2 regions of the Tsukamurella soli genome follow, and region 2 is predicted to be linked to the other one. Evidence: predicted binding sites of a transcription regulator. Region 2 holds the regulator's gene; the other holds the start of a gene.
What was found. The regulator LexA, encoded in region 2, represses DNA repair genes until DNA is damaged. The targets are predictions, from matches to a motif close to CGAACANNTGTTCG.
Positions count from the first base shown of each region.

Region 1: a site for LexA is predicted at 7,051-7,064, ahead of ABD908_RS11350 (HNH endonuclease signature motif containing protein). Genes of this name have one in related genera too.

Region 1 is NZ_BAABFR010000029.1:44,691-54,093, forward strand. It holds gene rpsO (30S ribosomal protein S15) at 57-326, opposite strand; gene ABD908_RS11320 (bifunctional riboflavin kinase/FAD synthetase) at 463-1,425, opposite strand; gene ABD908_RS11325 (metal-dependent transcriptional regulator) at 1,461-2,168, shown strand; gene ABD908_RS11330 (adenylate/guanylate cyclase domain-containing protein) at 2,165-3,724, opposite strand; gene ABD908_RS11335 (SDR family NAD(P)-dependent oxidoreductase) at 3,727-4,620, opposite strand; gene ABD908_RS11340 (citrate synthase) at 4,704-5,786, opposite strand; gene ABD908_RS11345 (citrate/2-methylcitrate synthase) at 5,842-6,990, shown strand; gene ABD908_RS11350 (HNH endonuclease signature motif containing protein) at 7,113-9,212, shown strand; gene ABD908_RS11355 (dihydrofolate reductase family protein) at 9,283-9,403, shown strand, end outside.
Region 2 is NZ_BAABFR010000031.1:12,556-21,958, reverse strand. It holds gene hflX (GTPase HflX) at 1-1,372, shown strand, start outside; gene ABD908_RS11730 (LysR family transcriptional regulator) at 1,404-2,240, opposite strand; gene ABD908_RS11725 (DMT family transporter) at 2,361-3,290, shown strand; gene lexA (transcriptional repressor LexA) at 3,274-4,014, opposite strand; gene ABD908_RS11715 (LysM peptidoglycan-binding domain-containing protein) at 4,711-5,001, shown strand; gene nrdR (transcriptional regulator NrdR) at 5,259-5,726, shown strand; gene hrpA (ATP-dependent RNA helicase HrpA) at 5,760-9,403, opposite strand, start outside.

The DNA of each region.
Region 1 (9,403 bases), on a different contig from region 2:
TCTCGGGACGGGCCTTCTCGTAGGAGGCTGCGCTCAGCGACCTCGGAGCGGCGTACTCAGCGACGCAGGCCGAGACGCTCGATCAGCGAGCGGTAGCGCTTCACATCGACCTCGGCGACGTACTTCAGCAGACGGCGACGACGGCCGACCAGCAGCAGCAGGCCGCGGCGGCTGTGGTGGTCGTGCTTGTGCTCCTTGAGGTGCTCGGTGAGGTCGGTGATGCGCTTGGTGAGCAGCGCGACCTGCGCCTCGGGCGAGCCCGTGTCGCTCTCGTGCAGGCCGTACTCGGTGAGGATGGTCTTCTTCTCGGCAGCGGTCAGCGCCATCGGGTGACTCCTTGTTTCAGCGTCGTTGTTCCAGTGTCGCGTTGCAAGACTCCGTGCCGCCGCCGCGAACCACAGCAGGCACGATCATCCAGGTTACCAGCCGGGCTGGTCGCACCCTAATCGCCTGCGACCCGGCTCAGACCCCGTCGATGATCTGCCGCGTCCGCTCCACGTCGCCGTCCATGGCCGTGATCAGGTCGTCGACGGATGCGAACCGTTCCATCCCGCGGATCCGATCCACGAAGTCGACGGCGACGTGCTGGCCGTACAGGTCCGCGGACGTGTCCAGGACGAAGGCCTCGACGGTACGGGTGCGACCGGAGAACGTGGGGTTGCTGCCCACCGACACCGCGGCCGGGTAACTCTCCCCCGGCGTCACCTGACCCACCACCGGTCCCACTCCCAGGACGGTGAACCGGGCGGCGTAGACACCGTCGGCGGGAATCGCGGCGTACATGGGCGGCGCGACGTTGGCCGTCGGGAATCCGAGCTCACGCCCGCGGCCGTCGCCGCGCACCACGACGCCCTCGACCCGGTGGGGCCGACCCAGCGCCTCGGCCGCCGCCGCGACGTCGCCCGCGTCGACGCACGAGCGGATGTAAGTGGACGAGTAGGTGACGGTGTGCTCGGTGAGCAGCGGCACCATATCGGCCGAGAAACCGAACCGTCGGCCCAGAGTCCGCAGCATCGCGACGTCACCGAGGGCCTTGTAACCGAACGTGAAGTTGTCCCCCACCACGACCAACGCCACGTGCAGCCGCTCGACCAGGGCCGAGTGCACGAAGTCCTCGGCCGGCTGCGCGGCCAGCGTCGGGGTGAACGGCATGACGCAGAAGACGTCGATGCCCAGTTCCTCGGCGAGCTCCGCCCGGCGGGTGAGGGTCGTCAGCTGCGGCGGGTGCGAGCCTGGCCGGACCACCTCCGCGGGATGCGGGTCGAACGTCATCAGGACGCTCGGTACCCCCCGCGCAGCGGCCTCGTCGGTCGCCCGTTCGATCAACTGGGCGTGCCCACGATGTACCCCGTCGAATACGCCGATCGTCACCACGCAGCGTCCCCAGTCCGCGGGAACGTCGTCTAGCCCTCGCCAGCGAAGCACGCGGCCAAGCCTATAGGACCACCTAAGCTGGTGTCGTGAGCAAACCCCCGCCGCCCGTGACGGAGCTGTCCGCAGTGACGCAGGACTACCTCAAGCGGATCTGGACCGCGCAGGAATGGTCCCCCGCCAAGGTGAGTACCAAGTCGCTCGCGGAGTCCCTGGGGGTGTCGGCGTCGACCGCCTCCGAGGCGATCCGCAAGCTCGCCGACCAGGGGCTGGTGAACCACGCCAAGTACGGTGCCGTCACGCTCACCGACGCCGGTCGCAGCGCTGCGGTCACCATGGTGCGCCGGCACCGTCTGCTCGAGACCTTCCTGGTGTCCGAGCTCGGGTACGGCTGGGACGAGGTGCACGACGAGGCCGAGGTGCTCGAGCACGCCGTGTCCGACCGGTTCCTCTCGCGGCTCGACGAGCGCCTCGGGTTCCCCGAGCGCGATCCGCACGGCGACCCCATCCCCAAGGCCGACGGCACGATCGCCGCACCGGACGCGCGGCCGCTCACCGAGCTGGAGGCGGGCGAGTCCGGCACCGTCGCCCGCATCTCGGACGCCGACCCGGAGATGCTGCGGTACTTCGAGGAGGTCGGCATCGCCCCGGACGCGCGGGTGCAGGTGGTCGAGTTGCGCCGCTTCCTCGGCACCGTCGCCGTCCGCGTGGGCGACGACGGTGACGGGGCGAGCACCCCCGCGGCGCTGCTGGACCTGGGCGACATCGCCGCCGAATCGATCTGGATCAGGGCCTAGCCACGACCACCGAGGACACGGCTCCGCTGCAGCGGCTCATACAGCTGCGTCGGCTCGTGCCGACCGCGCAGGACGACGGTGTCGGCTGCCCGCCACTGTTTCGCCACTCCGGGCCACGCCGCGGCGACGGCCCGGGCCGAGGCCAGCGGCAGGGAGGTGTCGCGCTTGGCCAGCTCCGTCAGCCGCGCCGCCTCGTTGACCGGGTCCCCGATCACCGTGTACTCGTATCGGTCCTCGGCGCCGACGTTGCCGGCGACGACCTCGCCGTAGGACACGCCCACCCCGGCCTGTAGACCGATCTCCGCCCGTCCGAGTTCGCGGGCGATCTCCGCGGCGGCCGTGAGCGCCGCGCCGGCCGGGTCGTCCAGCGCGGTCGGCGCACCGAAGATCGCCAGTGCGGCGTCACCCTCGAACTTGTTGATCAGTCCGCCGTTGCGGTTCACGGCACCCACCACGACCGCGAAGAACCTGTTGAGCAGGGCGACCACGTCCTCGGGCGCGAGCCGCATCGCGAGCGCGGTCGACCCGACGACGTCCACGAACAGCACGCCGGCCGTGCGGGTCTCGCCGCCCAGCTGGACGCCGCGCTGGAGCGCCTCCTGCACCACGCCCGGCCCCACATGGCGCCCGAACAGATCGCGCAGGCGTTCGCGCTCGGCCAGACCCTCGACCATCGCATTGAACCCCGCCTGCAACTCGCCCAGTTCGGTACCGTCGTACACGGCGAGGGCGGATCCACGCTCGCCGGTGCGGACCTGCGCCATCCCGTTGATCACCGACCGCAGCGGCGCACCCACCCGGTCGGTTCCCATGTAGGTCAGCAGGAGGCCGGTGAAGAGCGCCGTGGCGCCCAGGATCGAGACCGAGATCGCGAGGTTCCACTTGCTGGTCTCGGGGTTCGCGGCGCCGAACACGGTGACCAGGACCATGCCGGCCAGGGGTACCCCGGAACCGAGCATCCACGTCACCATCGCACGAATCCCCAGCCCGCGGCGCCGCATCGTCGGGAACTCGGCCAGCGCCAGGGCGGCGTACGGGCGCAGGGCGAACTCGGTGACCAGGTAGGACACAGCACACACGACCGCGGCGCTGAACAGCGATACGAGGGCGACCTTGAGGATCAGGTCGGGGTCGCGCAGCCCGTAGAGCAGCATGAACAGCCCGGCGCCGCCCACCCACAGCACCGCCTCCAGGAACGTGAGCACCCGCGGCGCACGGAAGACCGACCGCGCGTCGCGGGCGGTGATCGTCGGCCGGTCGTCTGCGGCCCAGCGCAGCATCCGGACCACGACCATCGTCCCCCACAGCACGCCGACGAGGAAGGCCAGCGTGATGTAGATCGGGACGTATACGAAGTCGACCACCAGCAGGTTGCGTGTGAAGACCGACGGGTTCGGGATCCCGACGGTGCCCAGCAGCACCACCGCACCCACCCCGACCGCGTTGGCGATCAGGACCCCGGCGGTGATGAGGATCTGCACCCGCAGCCGCCTGCGGGTCGGCGAATCGGAGCGCGAGCCGAGCAGGATCGAGCCGAACTCGGCGACACGTCCCACCCTCACCCGGCGCCGCCCGGGGCCGGCTCTTCCGGGCGGCCCGGGGCCGCCGCTTCCGCGGATGCCGGGCTGTCGATCCAGGAGCGGGTGAAGCCGAGCACTCGGGCACCGTCGACATCGGCCAACGACGCGGAGACGAACTGCCGGGCCACATCCGACGTCTGCCAGCGGAACCGGTACTCCGCGGAGGTCGCGGCGTCGGCGATCGCGGCCCCGGCGCGGGAGGCCGGCTGGGCCGCGGCGAACGCCCCCGCGGTGCGGGACAGGTAGCCGACGAGGTAGGGGGTGTACGGGTCGCCGTCGACCACCTCCGGCCGGGCGGCGTTCGTGGTGAACTCGCTGGCGACGGCCGCCGGCTCGATCACGCTGACCCACACGCCGAACCGCTCCGCGACGGGCGCCAGCGACTGCATGAAGCCCTCGACGGCGAACTTGGCGCCGCAGTACGCGTCGGCGAACGGCTGCCCCACGGCGCCGCCGACGCTGGTCACCGTGAGCACCCGACCCCGCCCGGCCGCGCGCATGGCGGGCAGCACGGCCTTCGTGAGATGCACGGGCGCAAGGTAGTTCAGCTCCATCTGCGCCTCGATCTCCGCCATGGTGAGCTGCTCGGCGGTGCCGACCGCGCCCCGGCCGGCGTTGTTGACCAGCACGTCGATGTGGCCGTGGTCGGCGAGCACTCCGGCGACGAGGGCCGTGCCCGCCTCGCGGTCGGTGACCTCCAGTGCCCGGACGTCGACGGCGACGCCGGCACGCTCGGCCTCCGCCAGTAGACGATCGGCGCGACCGGGCTCACGCACCGTCGCCACCACCGTCATGCCGCGGCGCGCCAGCTCCACCGCCGCGTGCAGGCCCATCCCCGACGAGGTCCCCGTCACCACCGCCACTTCCGTCACGCGCACAGCGTATCGTCGGTCACCGCCCAGCCGACCGGAACCGACGGACCAGCGCCTCATCGGTCCCCCCTCAGCCGCGCCGATCAGCCCTCGCCTCGGGCGCGCCACCGCAGTGGCGTCTCGTCGTACTCCTCCACCACGTGCGCGGCCATGCCGACGATCCGCGCGTACTGGAACACGACCTCGGTGGCGTGCGCGGGCAAACCCAGCGCCACGGCCACGACGGCGCCGGCGAGGTCGACGTTGACCGGTTGGTGCACTCGATCTACCAGCGCGGCAACCGCTTCCAACGCAGGACTGCCGGGGTCGTCGGCGCGGATGCGGTCCAGCACCACGGTGGCGCGCGGATCATCGCCGGTGTAGATCAGGTGGCCGAAGCCGTGCAGTCGCCCACCCACCGATACCGCCTCCGCGATCGCCGCGTCGACGGCGGCACCCCCACCGTGAGACGCCGCAACCGCGCCGAGCAGCCGCGCGGCGCGCACGGGCGCCCCGCCGTGCAGGTGACCGGCCATCGCCCCGAGCCCGGACAGCAGCGCGTCGTACACGCCCGCGCGGGCGCTCGCGGCGACCCGGGCGGCGGTGGTCGAGGCCGCGAGCCCGTTGTCGATCAGGCAGGTGGCGAGCAGGTCGACCCATGGGTGCGCGAGCGGGACCTCGGGTACGACCGTGGCGAGCGCCGGCAGCAGCGCGAGCACCCGAGCCTCGACCTCGGCGCGTTCGCCGCGGCACGGGTCGCGGGCGGCGATCTCGGCGACGGCGAGCGGGATCCGTCGCTCGAGCGGCACGGTGCGGATGCGGGCGGCGTCGAGCGCCGGCGCGGGCGGCACGGCACCGTCGTACTGCAGCGTGAGTCGCGCCGCCTCGCCGAACGACATCGTTGCGCAGACGGTCTCGATATCGCGCCCACGCAGATAGAGACGGTCGTCCCGGACTGCCGAGACCCGGGTGGCCACCGAACGGAACCGCAGCAGCCGCTCTCCCGCGCGCCGGCCGTCGTGCTTGACCGCCGCGAGCGAGTCGACCTGGGTGCGGTCGAACAGCGACTCCTGTTGCCCCGGCCGTCGGACCGAGGTGAGCACGCCCCGGCTGACGTAGGAGTACAGGGTGCCGCGCTTGACGCCGAGGCGGCGCGCCGCCTCCGACGTGGTGATCCACTGATCCACGATGTTGATTCAATCAAGATTGACCGGTGTTGATCAACAGCGCCATAGTCGAGGCATGACCGAACAGATCACCGTCCCACGAGGACTGAAGAACGTCGTCGTCGCCGACACCGCGCTCGGCGACGTGCGCGGGGCTGAGGGGTTTTACCACTACCGACGATACGACGCCGTGACGCTGGCGAAGACCGCGTCGTTCGAGGCGGTGTGGCACCTCATGCTGTTCGGGGAACTGCCCGGGCCCGATGGCGAGGAGGCGTTCGCCCGGCGGGTCGGCGTGCTGCGGGAGGTGCCGGGGACGGTCGTCGACCTGGTGCGTTCGCACGCCGGCCCATCGATCGACCCGCTGCACGTGCTGCGGCTGGCGATCGCAGCGATGGGCCTGGCCGACCGTCCCATGTACGACCTGGACGAAGAGGAACGGCGTGCGGCCGCACTGCGGTACGCCGCCGCGGCGCCGACGATCCTCGCTGCGGCACACCGGGTCTCGCAGGGGTTACCCGTTCTCGCGCCCGATCCGGCGGCCGGGCACGCCGCCGACTATCTGCGGATGAGCACGGGCACCGCCGCTCCCGACGATGTCGCCGCGCTGCAGACGTACCTGATCGCCACCGTCGACCACGGCTTCAACGCGTCCACGTTCGCCGGCCGAGTCGTGGCGTCGACGGGGTCGGACATGGCGTCGTGCCTACTCGGCGCGGTCGGCGCCTTCCTCGGGCCGCTGCACGGCGGCGCACCGAGCCGTGCCCTGGCGGCGCTCGACGAGATCGGCGATCCCGCGAACACGCGTGCGTGGGTGCGGGCGAAGATCGCGGCGGGCGAGAAGGTGATGGGATTCGGGCACGCCGTGTACCGCACGCACGATCCCCGTTCCGAACTATTGAAGACAGTTGCACAGCAATATCGTTCGGCGCCGGGAACGGAAGCGGCGGATCTTGTCACGCGGGCGGGCGCCGTCGAGGAGGAGATCGAGTCGGCGATCGCGGAGCTCAAACCCGACCACCGCCTGTACGCGAACGTCGAGTACTACGCGGGGGTCGTGATGAGCCTCGTCGGCCTCGCGCCGGAGATGTTCACGCCGACGTTCTGCGTCGCGCGCACCGTCGGTTGGACGGCGAACATCCTCGAACAGGCCCGCGACGGCAAGATCATCCGGCCGTCGGCCCGGTACGTGGGGCCGCCGGTCGCGGCGCCCGCGCACGCCTGACACCGGTCCGAGACGCCGGCCCGGCGCTCGCACAGCACACACCTCGAACCCATCGATAATCGAACATGCATTCTCATATAGTTCTCAGACTAACGCGTTGATCGAACTGTAATGTGGGTCGCATGATATCGATCGAACACCTCGCACCGCACCTGGTGCCCGCGCTGGCCCCCGCGGGGGATGTGACGGGTGCCGGGGATGTGTTGCGGGCGCGGGTGGTCGGTGAGGCGGCGGGGTGGGCGCACCGGATCGTGGCGGTGTATGTGCTGTATCAGGAGATGTACGGGCGGATCGAACAGCAGATCCTGGCCGCGCCGCAGGGCACGGCGGCGGAGGCAGCGCGGAAACGGCAGGGACTGGCTGTTCGCGAGGCCGACATGTATGCGGCGATCGCGGTCCGGCTGCGGGTGTCCACGTTCGCAGCGCGGGCGCAGATCGACACCGCCGTCGCCCTCGTCGAACGCCTGCCGCGAGTGTTCGCTCTGGCCGGGTTGGCGGTGATCCCGTACTACCGGGTGGAGCTGATCCTGCACCGTGCCCGGATCCTCGACACGGAGCAGGCGGCCCGGTTCGATGCGCTGCTCGCGGGCGAGTTGGAGGCGGAACCGGAGCGGATCTTCTCCAAGGGGCAATTGATCGACCTGTGTGACCGGCTGGTGCATCACATCGATCCGGATGGGGTGGAGCAGCAGAACGAGACGGCGAAGCAGGACCGGCGGGTGGAGTTCACCCCCGACCTGGACGGTATGGCGTGGGTGAACGCGCATCTGACGGCGAGTGAGGCGCGGGAGGTGCACGGACGGTTGGAGAAGCTCGCCGGCACCGTCTGCTCGGAGGATCCGCGGACTCGGGATCAGTTGTGGGCGGACGCGCTGATGGCGGTGATGGAGGGCTACGCCACCCTGGGCTGCCGCTGCCCGCTCGCCGGCTGCACGTTGCGGGAGCGGCGTCGGGGTGGCGGGGCCGGGTTGGACACGATCGTGGAGATCCTGGTCGTCGCCAACGCTGCGACCCTGGCCGGTACGGACCAGCGGCCCGGGTATCTGGCGGGGCACGGGGTGATCTCCGCCGGGCATGTGCGGGATCTCGCCGCCCGCCCGGATGCGCGCCTGCGGCCGGTCACCGTGCCCGACGGGACCACCACACCCGACGACACCGGCGCGTCGGCACCCGCCGCAGCCGTCGGACCCGCCGGGCCTGCTGCGTCGGAGGCGTCGGCGGCCGACGAGGCGGTGGCCGCTGGCAGCACGGTGACAAACGATGGGGTGACAGACGTCCAGAGCCCCGAGCATCCCGCGCCTGTTCCGACCCAGCCTGTTCCGACCCAGCCTGTTCCGACCCAGCCTGTTCCGACCCAGCTTGTTCCGACCCAGCTTGTTCCGACCCAGCTTGTTCCGACCCAGCTTGTTCCGACCCAGCTTGTTCCGACCGAACCGGAATGGGTCGAGTCGGACTCCGGTGCCACGAAACACGGTGCGGTGAACGACTCTTCGGCATCCGGTGCCGTGTCCGCCGGGTACCGGCCGTCGGTGTCGTTGGCGCGGTTGGTGCGGATCGTGTTTCCCGCGTGCACCTTTCCCGGCTGCACCCGTCCCGCGGCGGGGTGCGAGTTGGATCACCGGATCGCGTACGACCACCGGAACCCGGTGGGCGGCGGCCCTACCAGTGCGTCGAACCTACAGCCGCTCTGCAAGTTCCACCACGCCCTGAAGACGTTCGGGGACTGGGCGTGCACCGCCCGTCCCGGCTGTCCCGGAGTGATCGACTGGACCGACCCCACCGGGAGGGTGTTCAGCAGCGACACCGGCGCCGCCATGCGGGAGATGTTCCCGGACCTGTTTACCGGTGTCGACCTCGCCTGGACCGCCCCCGCCCCCGCCGACGGACAGCCCCCGGCGTCGAAACCCCGCAGCCAACGCGCCGAACGCATCCGCCGGCGACGGCATCGGGCCAACGAGGACGCCCGCCTCCTGCACGAAGCACAGGAGCAGGCCGAGGAACAGCGTCGCCTCGCCGAGTACGAGGAGCAGAAGCGCATCCACAACCGCGACATCGCCGAGTACACCAACGCGCTCGACGACTACGAGTGGGACCACGTCCGCTGGGTGTGGCAATGCGAAGCTGCCGAGCAGAACGGCCAAGACTCGCCACCCCCACCACCGCAACCCCAGCCGCCCTCCACGAAGCCACCCCACGAAGCCGACGGACCGCCGCCCTTCTGATCAGCATCGGCCGGCTGCCGGTCCGGTCCATCGCCGGTGGATAGCGGCGCATCGGCGATATCCTTGCGCCGTGCGGCCCCTGCGGTACTCCATCAACATCACGGTGGACGGATGCTGCGATCACCGGGCCATCCCGGCGGATGAAGACCTGCATCATCATGCGACCGAGATCCTCCAACAGGTCGACGCTC
Region 2 (9,403 bases):
CATCGGCGAGCTGCAGCTCGAAGAGAGGTCCTCGCTGCGCCGTGTAGGCGGCCTGTCCACCGAACTCGACGACGTCACGGAGGTCGAGTACCGGCAGCTGCGCCTCGAACAGGTCGTGCTGGTCGGCGTCTGGACCGAGGGATCCGCGGCGCAGGCGGACTCCTCGCTGGCAGAGCTCGCCGCGCTCGCGGAGACCGCCGGGTCGATCGTCCTGGACGGCCTGATCCAGCGCCGCGACCGGCCCGACCCGTCCACCTACATCGGTTCGGGTAAGGCACACGAGCTGCGCGAGGTCGTGCTCGCGACGGGCGCAGACACCGTGATCTGCGATGGCGAGTTGACGCCGGCGCAGCTGAACGCCCTGGAGAAGGTCGTGCGGGTCAAAGTGATCGATCGAACCGCGTTGATCCTCGACATCTTCGCCCAACACGCCACGTCGCGGGAGGGTAAGGCGCAGGTCACCCTGGCGCAGATGGAGTACATGCTGCCCCGGCTGCGTGGTTGGGGCGAGGCGCTGTCGCGGCAGGCCGGCGGCCGCGCTGGCAGCAACGGCGGCGTGGGCCTGCGCGGGCCCGGCGAGACCAAGATCGAGACCGACCGACGCCGGATCCGTGAGCGGATGGCCAAGCTGCGCAAGGAGATCCGCGGCATGAAGCAGGCGCGCGAGACCAAGCGCGGCCAGCGGCGCCGCAACCGGGTGCCCGCCGTCGCCATCGCCGGATACACCAACGCCGGCAAGTCGAGCCTGCTCAACGCGCTCACGGACGCCGGGGTGCTGGTCCAGAACGCGCTGTTCGCGACCCTCGACCCCACCACCCGCCAGGCGCGCCTCGACGACGGCCGCGACGTGGTGTTCACCGACACCGTCGGCTTCGTGCGGCACCTGCCCACGCAGCTGGTCGAGGCGTTCCGGTCGACGCTCGAGGAGGTCGTGGACGCCGACCTGCTGCTGCATGTGGTGGACGGCTCCGACCCGATGCCCGAGCAGCAGATCGCCGCGGTCCGCGAGGTGCTCCGCGACGTCGCCGGTGAGCAGGACCACGCCCTGCCTCGCGAGCTGCTCGTGATCAACAAGATCGATGCCGCCGACCCGACAGTGCTCACCCAGCTGCGGCACGCTCTGCCCGACGCGGTGTTCGTCTCGGCCCAGACGGGTGACGGCATCGACGCGCTGCGTGCGCGCATGACCGAGTTGCTGACCGCCGACGACGTGGACGTGGTGATCCGCGTGCCCTACGACCGCGGCGACGTACTCGCGCGGCTGCACGCCGCGGGGGCCGTGGTGTCCACCGAGCACGAGCCCGACGGCACGCGAGTCACCGCGCGGGTCCCCAGTGCTGTAGCCGGTGCGCTGGAGCCGTTCGCCGTCTGACGAAGCTGCGCCGTGGGTAGAGGTGCCGGCGTCAGGGCTCGGCGAGGGCTGCCACGTCCCGGCGGACGGCGCGCCGGACCCGCTCGGGCACCCGCTCCGAGAACGACACGGCCAGCGCCAGTGGTGCGGGTGCCGGAAGTCCGTCCATGGGGCGTATCCCGTCGACGGCGTCGATCTCGGGCAGCAGCGTCACGCCTAGGCCCGACCGTGTGGCCGCGTACAGTCCTGCGAGGTTGGCCGCCTCGGCGACCACAGTGGCACCGCCGGGCAGAGCGTGCGCCGCGCCCGTGGCGGGCGCGCGGAGCACGCACGGCGCGTCGAAGACGATGATGGGCAACGGGCCGGCACCGGCGACGAAATCCTTTGCGGCGTACCAGCACAGCGGTAGCGTCCCCACCGCATCCGGATGCCCGGCGGGTGCGAGGAACACCGCCACGTCCGCCGCCCCCGCGCCGATCGCGTCGGCGACGTACGCGCTGCGGTCCAGGCGGAACTGCGCGCTGTAGCCGCCGGGCAGTTCGCTGAGCAGGTTGCTGAGCACTGGGATCAGGTGGTCGGCACCGTGCTCGATGGTGGCCACGACGAGCGTCTTGCGTGACGGTGCAACAAGCGTGCTCACGGCCTCGTCGTGTGCGGCCAGGATCCGCTCCGCAGCGGCGAGCAGGCGCTCGCCGTGCTCGGTGAACCGGATACCGCGCCCCGCCTTGGCCACGACCGCCGCTCCGGTCTCCTTCTCGATCCGGCGCAGGTGCGCGCTCACCGTGGACTGGGTCAGGTGCAGAGTCGCCGCGGCGCGGTGCACGCCGCCGCAGCGGGCCACAGCCACGACGCTGCGCAGGGGGAGGATATCGAGCACGGGATCGCTCACAGCCACCAGTATCACCCATCGGAGCGACCGATGTACCGATTCGATCGATTGATATCCGCGATTGATCGTGATCGCAGATCGTCGTTGGACGACAGCGGGATCGGGCGACACGATCGGGGCATGAGACTTTCACCTGTCGTCGCAGTCCCGCTCATCCTGCTGTGGGCATTCGGCTACCCGCTCGGCGCATTAGGGGTCGCCGCGATGAGCCCGATGCTGCTGGTGTTCCTACGATTCGGCCTGTCCGGCATCGCGATGGCCGTCGTGGTGCGGGCGACGGGGCGGCGGTGGCCGTGCGGAGCGGCGCTCCGGCATGCCGTGGTCGCCGGCCTGCTGGGCCAGGCCGGCCAGTTCATGGGGCTGTACCTCGGACTCACCGCGGGAGTCCCCCCGGCCGTCGCGGCGCTCGTGATCGCCGTGAACCCGGTAGTCACCACCCTCGCTGCGCGGATCACGTTGGCGGAGAAGCTGACCGGCCGTAAGGTGGTCGCAGCTGCCCTCGGTCTCGCCGCCGTCGTGGCGGCCTGCTGGTCGGCGGTCGGCCACCTCACTCATGCCGGCGCCGGTATCGGCTTCACGCTGCTCGGGCTCGCCGGCCTGGTCTCCGGCGGCCTCTACCAGCAGCGGTTCTGCCGTGGGGCGGACCCGATCACCCTCAACGCTGTCGGCCTCATGTCCTCCGCGCTACCGGCCGGGATTGCTGCGATCGCGACCGGCCTGGCGGTGCCGCACCCTGTCCGCGCCGTCGAGGTCCTCGCCGCGATGGTCGTGCTCAGCTCGCTGGTCGCGACCACCCTCTACGTCCGCGCGATCGCCCAGGCGGGAGCGGTCGCGGCGGCGTCGGTCTTCGCGGTGATTCCGTCGGTGACCGCGCTCATGACGTACGCCATGTTCGGTACCCGCCCCAGCCTCGGCGCCGTCGTCGGGCTTGTGCTCGGCGCCGCGGCGTGCGTGGTCACCTCGGGGGTGGGCGGCCACGGCGCACGGCGGGTGATCCGACGCGCCGCGCTACGGGCCACCGGACAAGGCCCGGTCAGATCCGGCGCATGACCGCCACGATCTTGCCGAGGATCACCGCATCGTTGCCGTGGATCGGATCGAACGCCGGGTTGTGCGGCATCAGCCACACGTCCCGCCCCGTGCGCCGGAAGGTCTTCACCGTGGCCTCGCCGTCGAGCATGGCGGCCACGATGTCGCCGTTGTCCGCCACCGACTGCTGGCGTACGACGACCCAGTCGCCGTCGCAGATCGCGGCGTCGACCATCGACTCGCCGACCACCCTGAGCAGGAACAGCGACCCCTCGCCGACGAGCTCGCGCGGCAACGGGAAGATCTCCTCGACCGCCTCTTCGGCGAGAATGGGCCCCCCCGCGGCGATCCGGCCGAGCACGGGCACGAATGCCGGCTCCGGCATCCGGGTGTCGTCCTCCATCACCTTCTGGATCACCTTGGCGGTGCGTTCCTCGGCGCCGTGGACGTTCACCGCCCGCGGACGGTTGGCATCGCGCTGCAGGAAGCCGAGCCGCTCGAGCGTGCGCAGCTGGTGCGCGACGGACGACGTCGACGTGAGACCGACGGCATCACCGATCTCGCGGATGCTCGGCGGGTAGCCGCGCTCGCGGACCGACTTGCGGATCACGGTGAGCACCTGCTTCTGCCGGCGGGTCAGGTGGTCCTCGGACACCGGTCCGTCGGCGTCGACCGCGCGGCGGCCGCCTCGATACCGCTGCTTCGGGGTCTCGATCTCGCTCACGTCGTCCTCCCCGTCCTGCATGGGATTCCCCTCCTCTTGGGTCGCATGTCCTGGGCTTGAGGGCCACCTTCTCGCGGTCTCACACCCCTGTGCTGTCGATCTCACTGTAGCCGAACATCCGGACCGTGACAAACATCTGTTCGAGAAATTTCCGCGCGTGTCTTCCGGAAACCCTCGACCTGTGGTAGATATCGAACAGACATTCCTTCGAACATCGGGGCGAGATCGCATCCGGGTTCGCGGTAGCGGTCGAGCGGTCCACCGAAACTTGTCGGTGGGTGCGGGTAGAACGACTGCATGACCGCAAGGAACCACCCATCCGGCAGGAGGACGAGCATGACCACCACCATCGATCGCACCGGCATCGCTGCAGTTCAGGAGCACATCAATGATCTTCCGCTGAGGGATCCGCGCCGTGCCCCCGCACGGAGCCGGGCGATGTCCCCGCGCCTGGCGCAAGCGCGGGCAGAGCAGTCCCGTCGTGGGGAAGCTGTCGGCACCGTGTCTTCGTCCACCGGTGCGAAACAGCTGTCCGTCGAGACAGGTCGAACGCCTGACCGGTGCGATCGGGATGCCGCGATCGCGGGTTGGCGAGCCGAGCGCGGAGTTCGAGTCGAACGGCTGGCACGCTCGGCTGAGCGGCGCGCACGGCAGCGGCGGCGGGTATCGCGGGCGGGCGGATGTGCGCGCCGCGGGCAGCCTTCGGTGCGGGTGTGCGTGACGGTCGGCGTTGCGGCACTGCTGCTCGCGCTCGGACTGGTGGGTCTCGCGGGCCTGGCCGGTGCGGGCGAGACGGTGGCGCGGGGGCAGGTCGCCGCAGCGGACCCCGCGATCCGTGACCAGACGTCGCTCGTGACGGTGCGCGCGGGCGAGACGCTCCCCGACGTCGCCCGCGCTGTGGCCGGCGGGCACCCGGCGTCGGCCGTCGCGCAGGAGATCGCCGAGATCAACGGTATCGCCGACGGTCACGTCATCGCCGGCCAGACGCTCGTCGTCCCGCGGTACTAGGTCCGATCCGAGCAGACGGGAGAACAGAGATGACGGAGGCACGAGGCATGGGATGGTTCGGAGGCCGGGTCGCGGCAGGCGTGCGCCCGGTCGGGGAGCGTCGTCTACAGCTCGTCGTCGGTACCGCGCACGCGGATTGCTCGACGGTCCTACCGTTTCCGGGGCGAGTATCCTCGAGCCCGACACTCGGCCCGCGCCGTGCCACCGCCGTGGTGCCGCACCGGCGGCGGCCCGAGGCCGACGGTGAGGGTGAGCGCATGCATTGTCCGTTTTGCAGGAACGAGGACACCCGTGTGGTCGATTCCCGCGTGTTCGACGACGGTCAGGGGATCCGCCGCCGCCGTTCGTGTGCGAACTGCGGGCGCCGGTTCACGACGGTCGAGAGCGCGGTCCTGGCAGTGGTGAAACGTAACGGCGTCACCGAGCCGTTCAGCCGCGAGAAGGTGATGAAGGGCGTACGCCGTGCGTGCCAGGGACGCGACGTCTCGGAGGCGGCGTTGCAGCGCCTCGCGCAGCAGGTGGAGGACGCGGTGCGGTCGAGCGGCGCAGCGGAGGTCCCGTCCCACGAGGTGGGGCTCGCGATTCTCGGTCCGCTGCGGGACCTCGACGAGGTCGCGTATCTGCGGTTCGCGTCGGTCTACCAGGACTTCACCACGATCGAGGACTTCGAGGCGGCTATCCAGGCGCTTCAGCGCGATCGCGCGAACCGCGCCACCCGAGCCTGACGAGGGGCAGTTCGAGGCGGTGCGGGGCCACACTCAGGCGGCCTCGGCGATCACCGCCAGGATGCGTTTCTCCGACACCGATCCGGCGGTGCCGAGCGACTGGGCGAACAGGCTGATGCGCAGCTCCTCGATCAGCCAGTGCACGTGCTCGTGCAGGGCGTCGCGGCGGCTCTCGGGTAGGGCGTCGAGGCGGGCCCCGAGCGCTGCGTAGATCCGGTCGAGTACGACGAGGCCGCGGTCGTCGCGATCGAGCGACCCCGGGAGTGCGGCGAGGCGCAGGTCGGCCCCGCGTGCGTACCTCGGCATCCGCCGCAGGTGTGTCCCCGCGGTGGCGGCGACGAACCCCGGCAGTAGCAGGCTGTCGAGCTGTTCGGCGACATCGTCGGCAGCGTCGCGGGCGGGTGCGCCGTTCTTGATCGAGGCGATGCGGCCCCGCGCGTCGGTGGCCGCGGCGATCGCGTCAGCCGCGCACGTGAGGTACTCGAGCTGCGTCTCGCCTAGTCGCGCGCGGACGGTCGCGGCGAGCTCGGTGAACTCGGCGGGCGTCCACGCGAGTGGCGCGGTGGCACGTAGGTCGGTGATCGCGCGTCGGCGGCAGTCGGCGAGGAGCTCCTCGGGCGTCCGGTACGGGCCCTGCGACAGGGCGATCCGCTGCTTGGGCCCGAGTGTGCGGAGTGCCGATTTCGGGGCGGCGGGCAGAGCGACCTCGAGCAGCCGGTCCAGCCCGGCAGCGGTCGACGCGCGCTGCGCGGCCTCGGTGGCCACGATGCGCACGCCGGCACCGTCGGCGGTGGCGTACAGCGCGCCGAACCCCTCGACCGTCCGCCCGTCGACCTGTGTCTCCACCCGGCGCGGGACGTCGCCGAGGGTCTCGGCGGTCCACGTGGTGGCGGGTGGCCGTTCGAATCTCGACGTCCGCCGTGACAGATCCTTCTGGACCTCCCGGCCCAGCCTGCGCTTGAGTGCGTCGAGGTCCTTGCCCTCGGCGAGGACCTTGCCCCTCTCGTCCACCACCCGGAACGTGACCCGCAGGTGCTCGGGGAGCTCGGCGGGCCGGAAGTCCCCCGGCCGAATCACTGTCCCGGACAGCTGTGTCAGCTCGCGCGCGAGACCGTCGGCCAGCGGCTCGCTGCGCGCCGCGAGTCGTGCCATCGCGGCGGCAGCGAAGTCGGGCGCCGGTACCACCTCGCGCCGCAGTTGCTTGGGCAGCGTCTTGATCAGTCCGGTGGCGAGCTCGTCGCGCATCGCGGGTACCAGCCAGTCGAACCCGTCCGCCCGCACCGACGCGAGGTCGCGGACCGGGATCTCGGCGGTGACCCCGTCGTCCGCGGCCCCCGGCTCGAACCGGTACTTCAGCGGGACCTCGATGCGCCCCTGCAACCACGCCGTCGGGTACGCCTCCGCGGTCACGTCGTCGGCGTTGTCGGTGAGGACGGTCTCCTCGGTGAAGTCCAGCAGCGCCGGGTCCGCGCGGCCCGCCTTCTTCCACCAGCGGTCGAAGTGCGCCGCCGACACGATGTCGTCGGGCACGCGCCGCTCGTAGAAGTCGTACAGCGCGTCCTCGTCGACCACGATGTCGCGCCGCCGCGCCTTGTCCTCGAGGTACTCGGCGTCCTCGAGCAGCGCCCGGTTGCGTGCGAAGAACGCGTGGCGCGTGCGCCATTCGCCCTGGACCAATGCGTGCCGCAGGAACAGGTCGCGCGAGAGCACGGGGTCGATCGACCCGTAGTTCACCGTTCGATCGGCGATCAGTGGGACGCCGTACAGCGTGACGCGCTCCTGCGCGAGGACCGCCTCCCGCTTGGTCGACCAGTGCGGCTGCGAGTAGTGGTGCTTCGCGAGCGGGCCCGCGATCTTCTCGGCCCACTCCGGCTCGATGCGTCCCACCGTCCGCGCGAACAGCCGCGACGTCTCCACCAGCTCGGCCGCCATCACGAATCGCGGCGGCTTGCGATACAGCGCCGAACCGGGGAACACCAGGAACTTCGCGCCCCGCGCCCCGAGGAACTCGCGGGACTCGCCCTCGCGCAGACCGATGTGCGACAGCAGCCCGGCGAGCAGCGCCTGATGGATGTCGTCCAGGCGGGCGCCGGCATCGGGCTCGGGCAGCTCCGGCACCGTCCACCCGAGATCCCGGCAGATCTGGCGCAGCTGTCCCTGCAGGTCCTGCCACTCCCGGATGCGCACGTAATGCAGGAACTCCCGCTGGCACGTGCGTCGGAACGCGCTGGAGCTGAGCTCGTTCCGACGCTCGCGGAGGTAGCGCCACAGATTCACGTACGCGAGGAAGTCCGATGCGGGGTCCGCGAACCGGGCGTGCTTCTCGTCGGCGGCCTGGCGATACTCGCTGGGCCGCTCTCGCACGTCCTGGATCGACAGCCCGGCGACGATGACCAGCACCTCCGGCAGGCACCCTGCCTCGCGGGCGGCGACCAGCATGCGCGCGAGCCGCGGGTCCACGGGCAGGTCGGCCAGCTGGCGCCCGATGGGGGTCAGCGAACGGTGCGCGGCGTCGGCGTCTGCGAGGGCCCCGAGCTCCTCGAGCAGCGCGACACCGTCACGCACCGCCCGTGGGTCGGGCGGCTGCACGAACGGGAACGCCGCTACGTCGCCCAGGCCGAGCGACGTCATCGACAGGATCACCGACGCCAGATTGGTGCGCAGGATCTCCGGGTCGGTGAACGCGGGACGTGCCTCGAAGTCGTCCTCGGCGTAGAGCCGGATCGCGATGCCGTCTGAGGTGCGCCCGCAACGGCCGGAGCGCTGCCGCGCCGACGCCTGCGAGATCGGCTCGATCGGCAGGCGCTGCACCTTGGTCCGTACGGAGTACCGGGAGATGCGCGCCGTCCCGGGATCGACCACATATTTGATGCCCGGCACCGTCAACGAGGTCTCGGCGACGTTGGTGGACAGCACGATCCGGCGCCCCGCGTGCGGCGTGAACACGCGGTGCTGCTCAGCGGCGGAGAGACGGGCATACAGGGGGAGGATCTCCACGTCGGGCCGCAGGCGGGCGGACAGCGCGTCGGCGGTGTCGCGGATCTCGCGCTCGCCGGACAGGAACACCAGCACATCGCCGGGGGCCTCCCGAGCCAGCTCGTCCACCGCGTCGCAGATCGCGGTCACCTGGTCGCGCGGCTCGCGAGCCGTGTCATCGTCGTCACCGGGACCCGCGTACTCGTCGAGCGGCCGGTACCGGACCTCGACGGGGTACGTCCGGCCACTCACCTCGATCACGGGGGCGGGTGTCCCGTCCGGCGCGGCGAAGTGCACGGCGAAGCGCTCGGGTTCGATCGTCGCCGAGGTCACGATCACCTTGAGGTCGGGCCGGCGCGGCAGGATCTGCCGCAGATAACCCAGAATGAAATCGATGTTGAGGCTGCGTTCGTGCGCCTCGTCGATGATCAGGGTGTCGTAGTCGCGCAGCAGCCGATCGCGGGTGAGCTCACGCAGGAGGATGCCGTCCGTCATCAGCTTCACCGCGGTGGTGGGCCCCACCCGGTCGGTGAACCGGACCGCGTAGCCGACGGTGTCGCCCAGCTCCGTCCGCGTCTCCTCGGCGATCCGCTCTGCGACGCTGCGCGCTGCGAGACGGCGAGGCTGCGTATGGCCGATCATGCCGCGCACACCGCGGCCGAGCTCGAGGCAGATCTTGGGCAGCTGCGTCGTCTTGCCGG